3 regions of the Oceanimonas sp. AH20CE76 genome follow, and region 2 is predicted to be linked to each of the others. Evidence: riboswitches for the same ligand, from Rfam matches in the RefSeq annotation. Region 2 holds a riboswitch; each other region holds the start of a gene.

Evidence for each region. A riboswitch is a leader RNA that binds a small molecule or an ion and turns the genes downstream of it on or off. The one in region 2 is predicted to bind thiamine pyrophosphate.
Region 1: it holds a riboswitch for thiamine pyrophosphate, as region 2 does, so the genes downstream of both, thiD (bifunctional hydroxymethylpyrimidine kinase/phosphomethylpyrimidine kinase) here and thiC (phosphomethylpyrimidine synthase ThiC) in region 2, are expected to answer to the same signal.
Region 3: it holds a riboswitch for thiamine pyrophosphate, as region 2 does, so the genes downstream of both, N2M06_RS02010 (3-oxoacyl-ACP reductase) here and thiC (phosphomethylpyrimidine synthase ThiC) in region 2, are expected to answer to the same signal.

The regions. Positions count from the first base shown of each region.
Region 1 is NZ_CP155481.1:112,643-119,674, forward strand. It holds gene N2M06_RS00560 (7-cyano-7-deazaguanine/7-aminomethyl-7-deazaguanine transporter) at 1-150, shown strand, start outside; gene elbB (isoprenoid biosynthesis glyoxalase ElbB) at 415-1,062, opposite strand; gene polA (DNA polymerase I) at 1,366-4,098, shown strand; TPP riboswitch at 4,360-4,461, shown strand; gene thiD (bifunctional hydroxymethylpyrimidine kinase/phosphomethylpyrimidine kinase) at 4,498-5,304, shown strand; gene N2M06_RS00580 (putative monovalent cation/H+ antiporter subunit A) at 5,503-7,032, shown strand, end outside.
Region 2 is NZ_CP155481.1:3,205,279-3,212,310, reverse strand. It holds gene N2M06_RS15635 (exoribonuclease II) at 1-1,745, opposite strand, end outside; gene N2M06_RS15630 (o-succinylbenzoic acid (OSB) synthetase) at 1,853-2,764, opposite strand; gene menA (1,4-dihydroxy-2-naphthoate octaprenyltransferase) at 2,879-3,751, shown strand; TPP riboswitch at 3,849-3,951, shown strand; gene thiC (phosphomethylpyrimidine synthase ThiC) at 4,026-5,981, shown strand; gene thiE (thiamine phosphate synthase) at 5,978-7,032, shown strand, end outside.
Region 3 is NZ_CP155481.1:390,909-397,940, reverse strand. It holds gene N2M06_RS02035 (ABC transporter substrate-binding protein) at 1-841, shown strand, start outside; gene N2M06_RS02030 (ABC transporter permease) at 927-2,030, shown strand; gene N2M06_RS02025 (ABC transporter ATP-binding protein) at 2,027-2,965, shown strand; gene N2M06_RS02020 (ABC transporter permease) at 2,962-3,690, shown strand; gene N2M06_RS02015 (LLM class flavin-dependent oxidoreductase) at 3,809-5,122, opposite strand; gene N2M06_RS02010 (3-oxoacyl-ACP reductase) at 5,122-5,895, opposite strand; TPP riboswitch at 5,942-6,038, opposite strand; gene pyrC (dihydroorotase) at 6,285-7,032, shown strand, end outside.

The sequences.
Region 1 (7,032 bases), 160 kb from region 2:
GAGCACTGGGTAGAAATAGCCTGGGTGGACTACGGCTTCAAACTGGTGTTCAGCCTGGGACTGTTTGTGCCCGCCTATGGTCTGCTGCTGAAATACCTGAGCCGTCGCATTCTTGGCGACGACCAAGCGGCACTGCAAACCAGCCGTTAATTACTGTGCAGAAGAATACAGGAATAGGGGTTGCAATAATTAATGATAACGATTATCGTTAACTTGCTTTCCAAACAAGGCCCCATTCAGCAGTAGGGCGCGACCGTTTTTGAAGGCACGACATTGCTCACATTGCTTCCAGAGTATTTAGGCCGGCTTATTGCCGGCCCTTTTTTGTGTTGTAGGCCCGAATTTATTCGGGCAAGCGGGCTAACAGGCGATACGGGTGTCCCGACAAATCGGGACTGGAGCAAGAGGCTGGGGTTACATTTCTAAAAGGCGCTTCACCAGTTTGCCAATGCCGGTGTCGGCTTCGGTAATGTTTTTTGCCAGCATATAGGCGGGGGTGGAAATCACCTTGTGGCGTTCGTCTTCCACCATATCCGTCACGGCACAGCCGATATGCTCACCGCCCATGGCCATAAAGGCGTCTGCCACGGCAGCATCTGTGCCTGCCGTTCCTTTTACTCCGGCCGGATACACTTTTGGGATCAGCACAGGAGCAATGCAGCAGTAGCCGGCAGGCTTGCGGGCACGAGCAAAGGCTTTGCATACCGCCAGTACTTCCTTGTCGACCTCACATTCCGCCCCTTTAAAGGCAAAATTACACAGATTTTTAGCTACGCCAAAGCCACCGGGCAGCAGCAGAGCATCAAAGTCGTCGGCATTGAGTTCGCTCAGGGGCTGAATATCGCCCCGGGCGATGCGGGCGGCTTCGGTCAGCACATTGCGCTGTTCACTACTTTCTTCACCGGAAGCATGGTTCAGCACATGATGCTGAGGCTTGTCGGGAGCAAAGCACTGATAGCGGGCACCATTGCGGGCCAGGTGCAGCAGGCACAGTACCGCCTCGTGAATTTCTGCGCCGTCATACACGCCGCAGCCGCTCAGAATTACGGCAACTTTTTTCATGTTGTGCTCCTTACTGGTGTGAAATTAATGATGCCGGCAGCAAAACCGCCGGCTTGTGCTAGCCTTATTGCGTTTAATCCTGATGCAATATTTCATTACTGTCGATTTTCCACAATTCAGGATCTGTTATCAATACGCTGCTTAACAATATAAGTTTATGAAATAAAACAACTAATTTAAATCCCCCGGATCCAGATCGGATCATCCTTTCACAGAGTTATCCACAGGATCAACCGGCATTGCCGTGGAGTCCGGCGGCCTGCTGTGGCATGCTAGCGGCCAACGCAATAACGAGAAGACGCCATGGTTGCCATTCCTGCCAAACCCCTGATCCTGGTTGATGGATCCTCTTATCTTTATCGTGCCTATTTTGCTTCTCAGCAAGCGGATCTGCGCACCAGCGATAGCCGACCCACCGGTGCCATTCGTGTGGTTACCAATATGCTGCGCAGCCTGCACAAGCAGTTTCCTGACTCAAGAGTAGCAGTGGTATTCGACGCCAAGGGCAAAACCTTTCGCGATGAGATTTATTCGGAATACAAGGCACACCGGCCGTCCATGCCGGATGATCTGCGTGAGCAAATTAAGCCCATTCACGACATTATCCGTGCCATGGGATTGCCCCTGCTGATCGAAGAAGGAGTGGAAGCAGACGATGTGATTGGCACCCTGGCCCGGCAGGCCACCGAGCAGCAGCTGGATGTGGTGATCAGTACCGGTGACAAGGACATGGCCCAGCTGGTATCGAATCATGTGCTGCTGATGGATACCATGAAAAACAGCTTTCTCGATCGGGACGGCGTGGTGGAAAAATTTGGTGTGCCGCCGGAGCTGATTATCGATCTGCTGGCGCTGGTAGGCGACAAGGTAGACAACATTCCCGGCATGCCCGGTGTGGGTGAGAAAACGGCACTGGCGCTGCTGCAGGGGCTGGGCTCCATCAACGACATTGCCGCCAATACCGACAAAATTGCCGAGCTGGGCTTTCGCGGATCCAAGTCGTTTGCCGCCAAGTTCGTCGAGCACGAGCAGCAGGTACGGCTGTCTTATACCCTGGCTACCATCAAGACAGATGTGGAGCTGGACGTGGGGCCGGCGGATCTGCAGCAAAGCGAGCCCGATACCGAGGCCTTGCGCGCTCTTTATCAAGAGTTTGAATTCCGTAATCTGCTGGCTGAGCTGGATCCCGCCACTCAGGAAGAAGCGCCAGTGGCGGCGGCTATGGAAACCGATTATCAGCTGGTGACCGAGCAGGCGCAGCTGAATGCGTGGATTAAAAAGCTGGAAGCCGCGCCTCTGTTTGCCTTTGATACCGAGACTACCAGTCTCAGCTACCGGGATGCCCGTGTGGTAGGGGTATCATTTGCAGTAGAAGCCGGACAGGCGGCCTATGTGCCTTTTGGTCACGATTATCTGGATGCACCCGAGCAGCTGAGCGAAGAAACCGTGCTCGGTGCGCTCAAGCCGTTACTGGAAGATGAGAGCCGCATCAAACTGGGTCAGAATCTGAAGTACGATATCAATGTGCTGAAAAATCACGGCATTCACATGAAGGGCACGCTGCTCGATACCATGCTGGAGTCTTATGCACTCAACTCGGTGCAGACCCGGCACGATATGGACAGCCTGGCGGCATTTTTCCTTAATCACAGCACCACACCGTTTGAAGCCATTGCCGGCAAGGGAGCCAAGCAGCTGACCTTTAACCAGATCCCACTGGAGCAGGCCGGGCCCTATGCGGCGGAAGATGCTGACATTACTCTGCGGCTGCACCATCACCTGGCGGAAAAACTGGCTGCCGAGCCATCTCTTGAAAGCGTATTTAATGACATTGAAATGCCGCTGGTACCCATTCTTGCCGGAATGGAATACACAGGCGTGCGCATCGACGGCAAGCTGCTGGCCATTCAGAGTGATGAAATTGCCAAACGGCTGAAAGAGCTGGAGCTGGAAGCCCACGAACTCGCCGGTGAGCCCTTTAATCTCAGCTCTCCCAAGCAGCTTGGCGAGATTCTGTTCACCAGGCTGGAACTGCCGGTGATCAAAAAAACGCCCAAGGGTGCGCCTTCTACCGCCGAAGAAGTACTGCAGGAGCTGGCGCTGGATTACCCCTTGCCCAAATTACTGATGGAATACCGGGTACTTAGCAAGCTCAAGTCCACTTATACCGACAAGCTGCCCCAGATGATGAATGAGCACAGCGGCCGGGTGCATACCTCTTATCATCAGGCTAATACTGCCACCGGCCGGTTGTCGTCGTCAGATCCCAACCTGCAGAACATTCCCATCCGCACACCGGAAGGACGCCGCATTCGCCAGGCCTTTGTGGCTGAAAAGGGCTACAAGCTGGTAGCGGCAGACTACTCCCAGATAGAGCTGCGCATTATGGCGCATCTGTCTCAGGACAAGGGACTGCTCACGGCCTTTGCTGAAGGTCAGGATATTCACAGGGCCACCGCCGCCGAGGTGTTTGGTGTGGATCTTGAAGCGGTGACCAGCGAACAGCGCCGCCGGGCCAAAGCCATTAACTTTGGCCTGATCTACGGCATGAGCGCTTTTGGTCTGGCCCGCCAGCTGGGCATTGGCCGGAATGAAGCCCAGGAATACATGAATATCTACTTTGAACGTTATCCGGGTGTGCTGCGCTATATGGAAGAAACCCGCGAGCAGGCCAGCGAGCTGGGCTATGTGTCCACCCTGTTTGGCCGTCGCCTGTATCTGCCGGAGATCAAATCCAAAAATGGTGCCCGGCGCAAGGGCGCTGAGCGCGCCGCTATCAACGCTCCCATGCAGGGCACGGCGGCCGATATCATTAAAAAAGCCATGGTGCTGGTAAACGACTGGATAACACAGTTACCCGAAGACGATGTGCGTATGCTGATGCAGGTTCACGATGAACTGGTATTTGAAATTCGCGAAGACAAGGCAGAAGATTACCGGCAGAAAATTTGCGAACTGATGCAGCAGGCGGCCAGTCTGGATGTGCCGCTGCTGGTGGAAGCCGGTGTGGGTGATAACTGGGATCAGGCTCACTAATGCGATAAAAAATAACGATAGTGAAATAAACTTACGTTATAGTGGCAGCAGGTACAGAGGCAGTAGTCCATGCTGCCAAGCTTTTTGCATTTTATTAATATGCTGCTCAGGCCGCCTTCAGCGTTTTTAGCTGAGGGCGTTTTTTTTGCCTGCAATCCACCTCTTCTTTTGTATACAACAAAAAATTTATGTTACTAAATTACAGTTGGTGTGTTTCAACTCTGCCGGCTGGCAATTAAACGGTGGGCTGGGTATGATTTCTGTCATTGGTCGGGGTGCCGAAAGGCCGAGATGGCAATTGTTGCCGAACCCGTTGAACCTGATCCAGCTCATACTGGCGTAGGGAACCGATGGCTGTGGCCTTATGGTTTTCGCGCCCAGATAAAGGACCATAAGGACATGCACAGCAGCAAAGCCATTATTCTTTCCATTGCCGGCTCCGACAGCGGCGGCGGTGCCGGCGTTCAGGCCGACATTAAAGCCATCTCCGCCACTGGCGGTTACGCTTGTTCGGTGATTACCGCCATTACCGCTCAGAACACGCAAAAAGTCTCGGCAGTACATCCGGTTCCCCAGGATATGATTCGCGCCCAGCTGGAGGCGGTATTCAGTGATCTGCCGGTAGCCGCGGTCAAGGTAGGTATGCTGGGTGATGCGGATACCATTAATACGGTGGCTGACGCGCTTGAGGCCTACCGGCCTCAGCACCTGGTGGTGGACCCGGTCATGGTCAGTGCCAACGGCGATATGCTGCTGGCTCCTGACGCAGTGAACAGTCTCAAACAGCGGCTGTTGCCGCTGGCGGATGTGATCACCCCCAATCTGCCGGAGGCTGCCTGCCTTACCGGCAGGGACATACCCGCGTCACTGCGGGAAGTGGAGCCGCTGATCGCTGCCCTGATCGAGCTGGAGTGCCGGGCTGTGCTGCTGAAAGGTGGTTTTTTGCAGCAGGAGCCGCGCAGCCCCGACTGGCTGATCAACGGTGCCGATGTGCGCTGTTTTGATACTCCCCGCGTGATTACCGCCAACACCCATGGCACCGGCTGTACCCTGTCCGGCGCATTGGCGTCCTATCTGGCTCAGGGCCTGGAGCTTGAGCTGGCGGTAGCGTCTGCCAAGCATTATATCGAAAGAGCCATTGAAGCCGGCGCTCGTCTGAAAGTAGGGCAGGGCCGGGGGCCGGTGGAGCATTTTTTTGCCCGCTGAACACAGTGCAAATGTCCCGGCCCGCTTGCGTCCGGCCGGGGCGGCTTGTAGTATTCCTTGCGATGATAATCAATAACAACGAATTAACGCATTGATCGTTAATCGAAATAAGTCACTGCTATAGTCTGCATTCTAAGTCTCTCCTTTCTATTTGCCGATCCTTACGCCCCTGAACGGGCCTGAAAAGGAGCCTTGCGTATGCTTGTTGCCGTTTTGGCAGGTTTTGTTCTCGCCGCCCTGGTGCCCATGTTGAGCTCCCGGCTGGGCCAGTATATTGGCTGGTTTCTGGCGGTATTACCCGCGAGTCTGTTTGTTTATTTTGCCGGTTTCTGGCCTCTCATTACCGCGGGTGAGACGCTTCAGTTTCACTATCAGTGGATTCCCAGTCTTGATATCGGCCTGAGTTTTCTGCTCGACGGCCTCAGCCTGATGTTTGCGCTGCTGATCACCGGTATTGGTACCTTTATTCTGATCTACGGCGGCCGCTATCTGGAGGGCAACAAGGACAGGCACAAGCTGCTGATGTACCTGCTGGCCTTTATGAGCGCCATGCTGGGAGTCGTGCTCTGTAGCAATTTGATCGGGTTGTTTGTGTTCTGGGAGCTGACCAGTATTACTTCCTATCTGCTGATTGGTTTTAACCATGAGCAGGAAAAGTCGCGCAAGGCGGCGCTGCAGGGCTTGTTTGTCACCATGGGTGGCGGCCTGGCACTGATGACAGGCCTGATCATGCTGGGCTGGATGGCCGGCAGCTATGAGCTGACCGAGGTGCTGGCGCAGGGCCCTGCACTGCAACAGCATCCGCTGTTTTTGCCCATGATGATATTGATCCTGGCGGGCACCTTCACCAAGTCGGCGCAGTTCCCGTTTCACTTCTGGCTGCCCAATGCCATGGCCGCGCCCACGCCGGTCAGCGCCTATTTGCATTCCGCCACCATGGTTAAGGCGGGCGTGTTTCTGATGGCCCGGCTGCAGCCTGTCATGGCGGGCCATGATGCCTGGATGCTGACGCTGTCGGTATTGGGGGCTGTTACCATGACGGTGGGTGCCCTCATGTCGGTATGCAGCACAGATCTGAAACGCATTCTGGCCTATTCCACTATTATGGCGCTGGGCACACTGACCATGCTGATTGGCATCGGCACGCCGGTGGCGCTGAAAGCGGCCATGATTTTTCTGCTGGCTCATGCGTTGTACAAAGGCGCGCTCTTTATGGCTGCCGGTACCCTGGATCATGCCACCGGTACCAAGGATGTGCGCGAGCTGGGCGGCTTGCGTGCCCATATGCCGCATACGGCGCTGTTTTTATGGGTGGCGGCCTTGTCACTGGCGGGTATACCGCCGCTGTTTGGTTTTATTGCCAAAGAGCTGATGTTTGAGGCGGCCTTGGGTGCCCGCGCCCTGTCTGTGCTGCTGGTGGTGCTGGCATTGGTCACGGCTGTGGCTATTGTGGCTGCCAGTGCTCTGGTGGCCATCAAACCTTTCTTCGGCAAGCTGAAACCCACTCCAAAAACGCCTCACGAAGCTCCCCTTGCCATGCGTCTGGGCTTTAGTGCGCTGGCAGTCTTAAGTCTGGTGCTGGGGTTGTTGCCCGGCCTGGCTGAGCCGCTGCTGGCGGCGGCGGTCACTGCCATCAGCGGGGCCCCGGCGGGAAATCTGGATCTGGCGCTGTGGCACGGCATTAATCTGCCGCTGCTGTTCAGTGCTGCCGCGCTGGTGGCCGGTGCT
Region 2 (7,032 bases):
CGCAGCTTCACGCCGCCGCGGCCGATGTCGATAATCTCGGCATCAAACACATGGCCGCCAGCCACCGCCGGCTGCAGATAGCGCACATACAGCCAGTCGGCAATGTCGCGCTCGGCACGGCGGTGCATACGGCGCTGTTCCGAGAGGTGCACGGCCAGCTCGGCGTTGGGCGCGTGGGCGTCGTGGGCTTTTTCGGCCAGAATGGCCTTGATCAGCCGGTGGTTGATGATGTCGCCGTATTTACGAATGGGCGAGGTCCAGGTGGCGTAGGCGTCCAGACCCAGGCCGTAGTGCTCACCCGGAGCCGTACTCATGGCGGCGTAAGACTGGAAGCGGCGCACCCGGTTGTCCAGATAGCTGGTGTCGCGGCTATCCAGCCAGCGGCGCAGCTCACAGAAACCTTCCAGGGTGGTGATTCTGTCGAGGTCTACCGGTGCATCATGCTCTTTCAGCAGTTCCTGCAGCTGGGCCAGTTTTTCTTCATCAAAGCCGGCGTGCACGTTGAATACACCGGTGCCGCAGTGTTTGGTCAGCCAGTTGCCGCAGGCCAGGTTGGCGGCAATCATCGACTCTTCCACCATCAGGTTGGCAATGCGGCGGTGATCGGCGTGAATGGCCACCACGTTGCTGGCATCGTCCAGTTCAAAACGGAAGTCGGGGCGGTCCGGGAACACAATGGCGTGAGTGCTGCGCCAGTTGTTGCGGGCCAGGGTCATGGTGTTCAGCTCGCGCAACTGCTCGGCAATCACTTCGCTTTCGGGCTGCCAGTCGCCGGTGCCTTCAATCCAGTCGGAGACCTTGTTATAGGCCAGGCGGGCGTGGGAGCGAATGCGGGCGGCAAAAAACTCGGCATCGTCGGCTACCTTGCCGTCGGCGTTAATATGAATGCGGGCGCACAGGGCGTGACGGTCTTCCCCTTCTTTCAGGGAGCACAGCTCATCGGCCAGGGTGCGCGGCAGCATGGGAATGTTGCGGCCCGGCAAATACACGGTAAAGGCGCGCTCGGCGGCTACTTTGTCCATGTCGCTGTCGTGGGCTACATAAGCGGTGGGATCGGCAATGGCCACCAGCAACTCCCAGCCGCCGTCATCCAGCTTTTTCACGCTCAAAGCGTCGTCCATATCCTGAGTGGACTCGCTGTCGATGGTGAAAAAGGGCACTTCGGTCAGGTTCTGGCGGGGCAGAGTGTCGTCCAGCAGCTCCCACTGTTCCCGGTCCTGAGGGGCCTGGTTGGCCAGGCTGTTGCGGGCCAGCACCACCCACCAGGGGGCAATGGGGTCGTCCACGCCGGCAATCACTTCCACCACATCAGCAAAAAAGCCATTGTCTTTCAGGGCGTGACGCTTGAGATCCGCCAGCACCCAGTCGCCATCTTTCAGGTCCTGGTCGTTCATTCCCTTGATGGTGCGAGCCTTGATGGCGTCTTTCATCAGCGGGTGATCGGGCACAATATTGAGCCGGTCACGGAACCACTTTACCCGGGCCACAAAACGGGTCAGGCCAGGCTCGATCAGGGTCTCCGGCTCCACCATCTCCTTGTCGTTTTCGGTGCGCAGCACGGCGGTAATGTGATCGCCATGCATCACCTTTTTCATGTGCGGGGGCGGAATGAAATAGCTTTCCTTGTCACTGACTTCGAGAAAGCCGAAGCCCTTGGAGGTGCCTTTGACCATGCCTTCCTTGGTAGGCAGGGTGTCGCGGATTTGTTGCTTGAGCTGAGCCAGCAGGGGATTGTCTTGAAACATGTGTTTGGGAACCTGTCGAAATATCGGCCTGACTATACGGATTTACCCTCAAAATGCCAAGAAAACCTTGCCTTTTGCACCAGTTTGGTGCGCTTTTTGTGGCTGTTTTATAAACAGCCTGATCCATAAACCAGAGTAAGGTGATTAACGTCCGGCTGGCCTTGAGTGGTGACGCCGTTGTGCAGCAAATAACGCAGGCCGTCGACCTGAGCCTGGCTGTCCGGTGTCAGCTCCCCCGCCAGTTGTGCAATATGCTGATTGGCCAGGCCGCTTTCCAGATTGCCCGCCAGTATCACCTGCAGCCCTTGCGCTAGTGCCGTATTGGCCCACTGCCGGCACAAGGCCGGCTCGCCCAGCAGGGAGGGGCGCAGCACCAGGGCTTTCAGCCCTTCAAACACCGCCGGGAGTTTATCGCCACAGCGATCAGCACTGATGGCCACCGGCCAGCCATGCCGTTGGGCAAGTGTGCGAGTGTCGGCCGGGCTGGCGCCGGGATCAAGCAGCCAGTCGGTAGCGCGACCACCGGTATGTCGCCACAGTTCAGCCAGCTGTGCTTCGCTGAGCCGGCCGCCGGCATCCAGCACCAGCCTGAGGCCGGGCACCAGAATGGACAGCTCGCGCACCAGGCCGGCGTCAAACTGCACATCGCCGGTCAGGGTCAGCCAGGCTTGAACAGGGTGCTCCCTGCGGCAGCGCCAGGCGCGAATAATGGCTTCGCGCTCGCCTTCCAGCAGCGGCAGGCTGGGAGCGGGTGCTGCTGTGAGTGGCGTGAGCGCGCAACCCAGTCCAAAGCGCACCCAGGGTGAGGTGGCTGTATGCTCAAGGCCTTGTTCCAGCTGCGCGCAGGCGGTCAGCAGTTCGGTTTCTGTTGCTGCTATATCGGCGGTGACCGGGGGTGCCACCTCGCCCCAGTGACCGTTAATACATATATACAAGCCATGGCGGCGGCGCACGGCAACGCCGTCGATCACTTTTTCTTTGGTCAGGGGCAGGGCATAGCGGTAAACCGAAATGGACATGGCAAGGCGCTCAGCTATTTAATTTTACATAAAGGTAACATGGTGACACGGTGAGCGACAGCGGTGTTTATTGAGTATCATGGAGCGCTTTATATAAGTGGAATTGTGTTTGTGATGCCCCTGAACATCTGGCTGCTGGCCATTCGGCCCAAAACCCTGCCGCTGGCGGTGGCTTCCATTGTGTTGGGAGCCGCCAGTGCCGGCACTGTAAATGTTGGTGTGCTGGCCCTGGCCTTGCTCACGGCCCTGTTACTGCAGATTCTGTCGAATCTGGCCAACGATTACGGCGACGGTCTGCGTGGCACAGATGGCCATGAGCGCACCGGCCCGGTACGAGTGCTGGCCTCGGGGCAAGTGTCGGTGGCTCAGCTGCGCCGGGCCATAGTAGTGGTGATTTTACTGGCACTGACAAGCGGACTGGCACTGCTGACCCTGGCGTTGGGTCACGACCTTGCCGCCTGGCTGGGCTTTTTGCTGCTGGGGGCGTTATCTGTGCTGGCGGCACTGGGTTATACCCTGGGCCGGCGGCCCTATGGTTACTCGGGGCTGGGCGATGCGGCGGTATTTGTGTTTTTCGGCCCGGTGGCGGTGCTGGGCACTGGCTGGCTGATGCGGCCGGAGCTTGCCGCTGCCGGCATCTGGGCGGCGCTGGTGGCAGGCTTGCTGTCGATGGCGGTGCTCAATATCAATAATATTCGCGACATGGCGGGTGATGCTCAGGCGGGCAAACACACGCTTGCTTTACGGCTGGGGCTGCCCCGGGCACGGGCCTGGCAGGCCGGGCTGCTGGCGTTGGCGGTGCTGGCAGCCGAACGGCTGATGACCGGCTGGGGATATCTGGCGCTGCTGGGGCTGTGGCCGCTTGCCCAAGGGCTGAAGCTGGTGCTGACCCGGGAAGGCGCCGAGCTGAACCGGGCACTGGCGCTCACTGCCAAAGGTACCCTGATTCTGACCGTGGGTCTGGCATTGGGGTTGGTAACGTCCTGAGTGGTTTATGCAAAAAAGTAACGGCCCGGTGCCATTTTGGCTGTTGTCTGGCAATGAATCATCTTTGCTTTTGTGAACTTGGTCTGGTTATACTGCGACCATCTTGTCGGAGTGCCCTCATGGGGCTGAGACCGCGAAAGCGGGATCCGTTGAACCTGATCAGGCTAATACCTGCGAAGGGAAGCAAGTAAAGAACCCGCTACCGGATGTAGGCAGTTCTTTATCAACACTCCCGACAAGCATTTCACCAAATGGACGCAAAAGTGAGATTGCTATGTCAACAAAAGTAAACCGTCGTGAAGTTCGCAGCCAGGCCCAGGAATATATTCACAACCTGAAGGGCGAACCCTTTCCGAATTCCTCCCGCATTTATCTCGACGGCTCACGCCCCGACATAAAAGTCGCCATGCGCGAAATCGCCCTGGCCGACAGCTATAAAGGCGGCACCGAAGAAAACCCCATTTTCGAGCCCAACGATCCGGTACCGGTATATGACACCTCAGGTGCCTATGGCGATCCCGAGTCTGAAATTGATGTGCGCAAGGGTCTGCCCCAGCTGCGCCGGGACTGGATTCTGGAGCGTAACGATACCGTAGAGCTGGAAAGTGTTACCTCCGAGTTTACTCAGCAGCGCATGGCCGACGATGGCCTGGATCACCTGCGCTTTGAGCACCTGCCCAAGCCGCGCAAGGCCAAGGCCGGTCAGTGCGTGACCCAGATGCACTACGCCCGCAAAGGCATTATCACTCCCGAGATGGAATATATCGCCATTCGCGAAAACATGGGCCGTGAGCGGGTGCGGGACGAACTGCTGCTCAGGCAGCACAAGGGCGAGAGCTTTGGTGCCAATCTGCCGGAAAACATCACCCCAGAATTTGTGCGCAAGGAAGTGGCCGAAGGCCGCGCCATCATTCCCGCCAACATCAACCACCCGGAAGCCGAGCCCATGATCATCGGCCGCAACTTCCTGGTGAAGATCAACGCCAACATCGGCAACTCGGCAGTGACCTCTTCCATTGAAGAAGAAGTGGAAAAACTGGTGTGGTCCACCCGCTGGGGTGCCGACACCGTCATGGATCTGTCCACCGGCCGCTACATTCACGAAACCCGTGAGTGGATTTTGCGCAACAGCCCGGTTCCCATCGGCACCGTGCCCATCTACCAGGCCCTGGAAAAAGTGAACGGCGTGGCCGAAGACCTGAACTGGGAAGTGTTCCGCGACACTCTGATCGAGCAGGCCGAGCAGGGCGTGGACTACTTCACCATTCACGCCGGCGTGCTGCTGCGCTATGTGCCCATGACCGCCAAGCGGGTGACCGGCATTGTGTCCCGCGGTGGCTCCATCATGGCCAAGTGGTGCCTCACTCACCACAAGGAAAGCTTCCTCTACGAGAACTTCCGTGAAATCTGTGAAATCTGTGCCGCTTACGATGTGTCCCTGTCACTGGGTGACGGCATGCGCCCGGGCTCGGTGGCCGATGCCAACGACGAGGCCCAGTTTGCCGAACTGTATACGCTGGGTGAGCTGACCAAGATCGCCTGGGAATACGACGTGCAGGTGATCATTGAAGGCCCGGGTCACATTCCCATGCACATGATCAAGCGCAACATGGAAGAGCAACTCGAGCACTGCCACGAAGCGCCTTTCTATACCCTTGGCCCGCTGACCACCGACATCGCCCCGGGTTACGACCACTTCACCTCTGGTATCGGTGCGGCGCTGATCGGCTGGTACGGCTGTGCCATGCTCTGTTACGTTACTCCCAAGGAGCACCTGGGGCTGCCCAACAAGGAAGACGTGAAGCAGGGTCTGATCACCTACAAGATCGCCGCCCATGCCGCCGATCTGGCCAAGGGCCACCCGGGCGCGCAAATTCGTGACAACGCCATGTCCAAGGCGCGTTTCGAGTTTCGCTGGCACGATCAGTTCAACCTGGCGCTGGATCCGGAAACCGCCCGGGAATATCACGACGAAACCCTGCCTCAGGAATCGGGCAAGGTGGCGCACTTCTGCTCCATGTGCGGACCCAAGTTCTGCTCCATGAAGATCACTCAGGACGTGCGCGACTACGCCGCCAGCCTGGAAAACAACATAGCAGTGCAGCTGGTGGGTATGGACGGCCAGCCTGAAATCGTACAGGCCGGCATGGCGAAAATGTCGGAAGAATTCAAGAAACGCGGCGGTGAGCTCTATCACCAGGCCGATAAACTGGAGCAAGAAACTCTATGACCAAACCCATCGTCTGGACCATAGCCGGTTCCGACTCGGGTGGCGGAGCCGGCATTCAGGCCGATCTGCACACCATTCATGCACTGGGCGGCCACGGCTGCTCAGTCATCTCCGCCATTACCGCTCAGAACTCGGTGTCGGTATCCATGGTGGAGCCGGTATTGATGCAGGCCTTTACCAGCCAGCTGGTTTCTCTGTCTACCGATATGCAGGCCGCCGCCATCAAGGTGGGCCTGCTGCCGGGCGGGCTGCGCGCCGAGGTGCTGGCGCGCTACCTCAAGGAATATCGCCGCCAGTGGCAGCCTTATGTGGTGCTGGATCCGGTGGCCATTGCCAGCACCGGTCAGTCCATGGCAGAAGCCAACCTGCTGCCGGCCATCAAGGCTGATCTGCTGCCGGAAGTGGACCTGATCACCCCCAACGCCGTTGAGCTGGAAGCCTTGTCGGGTATCGCGCCCGACTCACCTCAGGCACTGCGTGCCGGTGCTGCCGCCCTGCGGGAAATGGGCGTAGGTGCTGTGCTGGTCAAGGGCGGCCATCTCGGCTGGACCGGCGACCAGTCCATCGACTTCTACAGTGACGGCGAGCGGGAAATCTGGCTGGCCAGCCCGCGCCTCGACACGCAGCACGGTCATGGCACCGGCTGTACCTTGTCCTCCGCCATTGCCACCGCCATGGCGCTGGATTATCCCATCGAGGATGCTCTGGTATTGGCCAAGGCCTACGTTAATCAGGGCCTGAAAGCCGCCGAAGGCATTGGTGCCGGTGCCGGTCCGGTGGCCCATCTGGGCTGGCCCACCAATCTGGATGACTTTCCTGCCGTGGTCATGCCCGGCAGCCCGCTGGCCGGGCAGCTGGGTATTGAAGGTCCGCACCCGAATGGCGCTTTTGCCGCCATGGACACCAACAAGCTCGGTCTGTACCCGGTGGTGACCACGGTTGCCTGGCTGGAGCGACTGCTGGAGCAGGGGGTTCGCACCCTGCAACTGCGCATCAAGGACAAGACCGATGCCGAGGTGGAAGCCGATATCAAGGCCGCGGTGGAGCTGGG
Region 3 (7,032 bases), 430 kb from region 2:
CCCCATAGTAGTATCGTCAAAAATCGATACCGAAGGCGGCCTGCTTGGCAATCTGATTTATCAGGCCCTGAACAATGCCGGCCTTGAAGTGGAAAACCGCAGCCAGCTGGGCGGCACCCCCATACTGCGCAAAGCCATTATTGCCGGCGAAGTGGATATTTATCCGGAATACACCGGCAATGCCGCCTTTTTTCATCAGAAAGAAGACAGCGACGCCTGGAAGGACTTTGAACAGGGCTACGCCTTGGCCAAACAACTGGACTTTGATGCCCATCAGCTGGTGTGGCTGACCCCGGCCAACGCCAACAACACCTGGGCCATTGCCCTGCGCCAGGACATTGCCGAGGCCAACAATCTGGCTACCATGTCGGACTTTGGCCGCTATGTCAGTGAAGGCGGTGAGATCAAGCTGGCGGCGTCCGCCGAGTTTGTGTCCAGCCCCGCCGTGCTGCCCGCCTTTCAGCAGACCTATGGCTTTGAGCTGAGTGACAGCCAGCTACTGGTGCTTTCCGGTGGCAACACCGCTGCCACCATCAAGGCCGCCGCCCTGCAAACCGACGATACCAACGCCGCCATGGTGTACGGCACTGACGGTGCCATTGCCTCTGTGGGTCTGGTAGTCATGGACGACGACAAGGGCGTGCAGCCAGTTTACGCCCCCGCCCCCATAGTGCGGGAAAGTGTGCTCAAGGCACACCCGGAGATCGCCGGCATTCTGCAGCCGGTGTTTCAGTCGCTGAATGTAACCACCCTGCAGACCCTTAACAGCCGCATCGCCATTGGCGGCGAAAGCGCCGAAGCCGTGGCCGCCGACTATCTGGCCGGGCTGAGCCAGGACTGATGATTGTGCCTGCAATACATAACCAAAAATTGACTTCGGGGAGTGACCCATTCCTTTATCATTAAAACCCGACAAGGTCGGCGGCTTGCTGGCAACAGCGCTGGTACTCAGCCTGCTGGCGCTGCCCTTTGTCGGCCTGCAACCCAACCGTATTTTGCCCGGCGAATCCCTGAGCCTGCTCAGTTCCGCCGGCCTCACCGGCCTCTGGCCACTGTTATTGCTGCCGCTTTGTCTGGCTAACCGTGCCCTGCCCCTGCGACTGGCACTCACTGCCACCGCCCTGCCGCTGCTGCTGTATACCGCCGGCCATACCGCCATCGCCCTGCTGGAACATGCCGGCCCCCTGGCCCGGGTTTCCCTGGGTGCCGGCTTTTGGCTGGGGCTGTTCTGGCTGTGCCTGCTGGTGACCGACACCGCCCTGCGGCTGAAACTCGGACCTGCCGCCCGGCTGGCACTGGTGACCATCCTTACCGCAGCTGTGGTGGCACTGCTGGCTTCGGGCTTGTGTGACCAGTTGTCGTTACTGAAAGAGTTTCATAACCGCAGCGACTTCTGGCGGCAGGGGCTGCGTCATCTGCAACTGGCCCTGGGCAGCATTATTCCGGCGGTGCTGGCGGGCATTCCGTTAGGCATTGCCTGCCACCGCTCGCACAGGCTCAGGGCAGCACTGTTTCCGGTACTTAATATTTTGCAGACCATTCCCAGCCTGGCCATGTTTGGCCTGCTGATGGTGCCGTTAAGCCTGCTGAGCACCGCTTACCCCTGGCTGGGAGAGCTGGGTATTCGCGGCATTGGTGCGGCACCGGCGGTGATCGCCCTGTTTCTGTATTCACTGCTGCCCATCGTCAGCAACACGGCGCTGGGCTTTGACCGGGTCAACGCCCATGTGCGCGAGGCGGCCACCGCCATGGGCATGAGCCGCCGCCAGCGCTTGTGGCAAGTGGAGCTGCCGCTGGCATTGCCGGTGATTCTGAGCGGCCTGCGGGTAGTGGTCACACTCAATATCGGTCTGGTGGCGGTGGCGGCACTGGTGGGCGGCGGTGGCTATGGCACCTATATCTTTCAGGGACTGGGGCAGACCGCCACCGATCTGGTGATCCTCGGTGCCCTGCCCACCCTGCTGCTGGCGTTTTTGTTCGCCATCCTGATCGATACCCTGATCGCCCTGCAACAAGGCACTCGTGCATGATTGAAGTAAAAAACCTGAGCAAACAATTTGGCCGGCAGACGGCGGTAAAGGAGCTGTCGTTTCGCGTGGACAGCGGCCGGGTCTGCGCATTGGTCGGCACCTCTGGTTGCGGCAAGTCCACTACCCTGCGCATGCTGAACCGGCTGATAGAGCCCAGCTCGGGCGAGATTTTTATTCAGGGGCAAAAGGTCACCACCATCCCAGCCGAGCAGCTGCGCCGGCGCATTGGCTACGCCATTCAGGGAGTGGGGCTGTTTCCGCACCAGACCATTGCCCGCAACATCGCCACAGTGCCGCGGCTGTTGGGCTGGAGCAAAGCCGACATCGATGCCCGGGTCAGCGAGCTGCTCAGTTTGTTCCGGCTCGACCCCGCCACCTTTGCCGGCAAGTACCCGCACCAATTATCCGGCGGCGAACAGCAACGGGTGGGGGTGGCCCGGGCACTGGCGGCGCGCCCCGAGCTGCTGCTGATGGACGAGCCCTTTGGTGCGCTGGATCCGCTCACCCGCGAGCACCTGCAGGACGAGCTGCTGCATATTCAGCAACTGCTGGGCATTACCATCATAATGGTGACTCACGATCTGGAAGAGGCCATTAAAATGGCCGACGTGATAGCCGTCATGGACAAGGGCGAAATTTTACAGATAGACAGCCCACAAGCCCTGCTGCGCCACCCCAGGCCGGGCTTTGTGCAAAGTCTGGTGGGTGGCCGGGACAGATCCCTGCGGCTGCTGGCCACTCAGACCCTGGCCGATATCATGGCTCCGCTCACGGGGCCCGCCGGCACCGCCCTGCCGGCGGCCACCAGCCTGAAAGACGCCATGGCCGAGCTGCTCTGGCAGGGTGAAGAGCGGCTGACGGTGGTGGATGAGGCCGGCCAGCCGGTGGGTGAAGTCACCCTGAGCCAGCTGCTGAAACAAGGAGCCGGCGCATGACCCGCGCGCTGGGCTGGCTGATCCCCGGGCTGTTGCTGGCGCTGCTGACCCTGAACATGGACGCACTCACGCCGCTGTTTCATCTGCTGGTGGACGCCCCCGCGCCGGCCATTTACGCCCGGGACAGTTTTCTCAACCTGCTGGGCTGGCATGTACTGGCGGTGTTTGTCGCCATTGCCGCCGCCACCCTGCTGGCGCTGGGGGCCGCCATTGCCGTGACCCGGCCTTCAGGCAAGGCTTTTTTTCCACTGGCACGGGCACTGGCCAATCTGGGCCAGACCTTTCCGCCGGTGGCGGTGCTGGCGCTGGCGGTACCGGCGCTGGGCTTTGGTCTTACTCCCACCCTGGTGGCTCTGCTGCTCTACGGCATGCTGCCGATTTTTGAAAATGCCGTGACCGGGTTGCAGCAAATTCCCGCCAGTGTGCGCGAGGCGGCCAAAGGCATGGGCATGACGCCCCTGCAACGGTTGTGGCGGGTGGAATTGCCTCTGGTCCTGCCCACTCTGGTGGCGGGCATTCGCATTTCGCTGATCATCAGCATAGGCACCGCCACCATCGGCTCGACTGTGGCGGCCAAGGGTTTTGGCGAGGTAATTATTGCCGGCCTGCTCACCGACAACCTGGCCTTTGTACTGCAAGGCGGCATCATGGTGGCGCTGATGGCCATGATGCTCGACGCCTTGCTCCGCCGCCTTGAGCAACGGCTGACGCCGCCGGGCGGGTGAGAATACGGGGACTGGGGAATTGTAGGCCCGGTTTTACACCGGGCAAATACATTCACCTGCGACACCGCTGCCGCGAATAAATCGCGGCCTACAACCCCCGCCACTTACAGCTGAAAGCTTACGGCTGACAGCTCCCCGCAGGGGGAAGTCCCAGATGCTCCCGCAGAGTAGAGCCTTCATACTCGGTGCGGAACAGGCCGCGGCGTTGCAGCTCGGGTACCACCTGATCCACAAAGTCCTCGATGCCGGCGGGCAATGAGGGCGGCATCAGGTTAAAGCCGTCGGCACCCTCGTTGCGGAACCACTGCTCCATGCGATCGGCAACCGACTCGGGCGTGCCCACCATGGTGCAGTGGCCGCCGCCCGCAGCGAGCCGGCCCAGCAGCTGGCGCACCGTGGGCTGCTCGGTCTCAATAATACGCAGCACGGTGGCGTAGCGGCCTTTCGGGCCGGTGAACACATCCAAAGACGGCAGTGCCGGCACCGGGCCGTCCAGCTCCCAGCCGGAGCAGTCCTGCCCCACATAGGTGCCCAGCTGGCGCAACGAGGCGTCGGCGGGCAGCAGCTCATCCAGCTCCCGCTGCTTGGCTTTGGCCTCGGCCTCGGTAGAGGCCACATAGGTCACCAGCCCGGGCATGATGGGCACATCCACACTGCGGCCCGCGGCTCTCACCCGGCGCTTGATGTCGCGGTAGTAGTCCTGGGCCGCCGGCAGATCGTAGGCCACGGCGTAAATAGCTTCGGCGCACTGGGCCGCCAGAGTGCGCCCCTGCTCTGAAGCGCCGGCCTGAAACAGCACCGGGTGGCCCTGAGGCGGGCGCGGCACATTGAGCGGGCCGTCCACCAGAAAGAATTCGCCGTTGTGATGAATGGGGTTCACCTTGCCGGGGTCGGCATAGTGGCCGGCCCGATCCATCACCAGCGCATCAGCAGCCCAGGAATCCCACAGCTTGATCACCGCCTCCACAAACTCCTCGGCCCGGCGGTAACGCTCGGCGTGCGCGGGCATGGCCTCGTAGCCGTGGTTGCGGGCTTCCACGTCAAACATGGAGGTGACCACGTTCCAGCCCATGCGGCCGTTGGAGATATGATCCAGCGAGGCCATCATGCGCGCAGCGTGAAAGGGCGTGAAAAAGGTGCTCGACACAGTGCTGATAAAACCGATGCGATCCGTAGCCCGGCTCATGGCCGCCATGGCGGTAAGCGGCTCCAGAAACCAGTAGCTGCCGTCCGCCACATTGCCGGTAGACTGGCCGTCGGCAAAGAACACCGCATCCAGCTTGCCGCGCTCGGCGGTTTGCGCCAGACGCTCGTAATAGCGAATATCCCCCAGCTGCTCCACCGCGGAATTGGGGTGACGCCAGGCGGCCCTGTGGTGGCCGCACCCGAACAGAAACAGGTTCAGGTGCATCATGCGTTCGTTCATGCTCATCAGTTTTTCACCAGACCGCCGTCCACTACCAGATTCTGGCCGGTGACCGAGCGGGACCAGGGCGAGGCAAAGAACAGGGTGGCGTCGGCAAATTCCTCCGGCGTGGTCACCCGGCGCAGCGGCGTATTGGCGGCAATGTAGTCAAACACTTCCTCGGGAGTAGCGGCAGAGGCATCGGTAGTGCGCAGCAGGCCGCCGGATACCATGTTGACGGTAATGCCGTCCGGGCCCAGATCCTGCGACAGGGTGCGGGTCAGCGACAGCAGCGCGGCCTTGGCGGCGGTGTAGTCGTGGTAAGGCACCACCGGGTTCTGGAACAGATTGGTGCCAACATTAACGATGCGGCCAAAACCGGTTTTACGCATGCCAGGCAGCGCCGCCCGGGTGGTGTTTAAGGCACCGCCGGCAATACCTTCCAGCTGCTGGTGCAAATGCTCCCAGGTCAGCGCTTCGGCATGGGGCCGGGCATCACCATTAAAAGAAAACGCCGGCAGGGCGTTGTTGATGACGGTGGTTACCGGGCAGCCGAAATGGGCCTCGGCCTGGTCAAACATGGCCTGCACGGCGGCGGCGTCAGTCACATCGGCCTGCACCGCCAGGGTCTGCTCCGGCGCTTCGGCCGCCAGCTTTTGTGCCGCCTCGGCGCTGTTCAGGTAGTTGATCACCACTTTGGCACCTTCGCGCAAAAAGGCGCGCACCAGATGCTCGCCCAGGCCGCGGGCGCCGCCGGTAACCAGCACCAGTTGTTCATTAAATGGAATGGAAGTTTGCATTTTCTACCTCGAAGCTGAGGCGAAGGCATAAGGCAGCAAAGGCACCAGGCCGGCAGGCTGACATCCCTTCGCCAGTATGAACTGGATCAGGTTCAACGGGTGTTATCTCAGCCCTGCTTAGCAGGACACCCCGTGTCTCGGCACGAACCATAACATACCCCACAGCAAGCTGTAAGCCGTCAGCGATAAGCTGTCAGCAGCCCGAGTAGCCTTAAGGATTTATCTGGTGCCTGTTGCACGGTACGAACAGGCAGATTGCGATATCCGCAAACACATAAGAACAACTTAAAGCTGACAGCTGACCGCTTAAAGCTCCCATGGGTTTGGTGAAAACCCGCTTCGGGTGGATAATAAAGACCTCGAAAGCAATGGATAACGCCGAGCCGACTATGACCACACTGACAATTACCCGCCCCGACGACTGGCACCTGCACCTGCGCGACGGTGAGCAACTGCAAGACACAGTACGCGACGCCAGCCGCTATCTGGGCCGCGCCCTCGTTATGCCCAACCTGGTGCCGCCCGTTACCACCACAGGGCTTGCCAACCAATACCGCGAGCGCATTCTGGCGGTACGCCCCGAGGGCAGCCGGTTTGAGCCGGTAATGAGCCTGTATCTCACCGACAAAACCGACCCCGACGAAATTCGCAAGGGCCGCACCAGCGGCGACATTGTGGCCTGTAAACTGTATCCGGCCGGTGCCACCACCAACTCCGACTCCGGCGTGACCGATGTAAAAAACATCTACCCGATGCTGGAAGCCATGCAGGAAACCGGCACCCTGCTGCTGGTGCACGGTGAAGTCACCGATTCGCGCATCGACATCTTTGACCGGGAAAAAGTGTTCCTGGAAACCGTGCTGCCCGACGTGGTGCGCGACTTCCCCGACCTGAAAATCGTGCTGGAGCACATCACCACAGAGCACGCGGTGAAGTTTGTGGAGCAGGCCGGCGACAACGTGGCCGCCACCATCACCGCTCACCACCTGCTGTTCAACCGCAACCACATGCTGGTGGGCGGCATTCGCCCGCACTACTACTGCCTGCCGATCCTCAAGCGCAACACGCACCAGCAGGCGCTGGTGCGTGCCGCCACCAGCGGCAGCAAAAAGTTCTTTCTGGGCACTGACTCGGCAC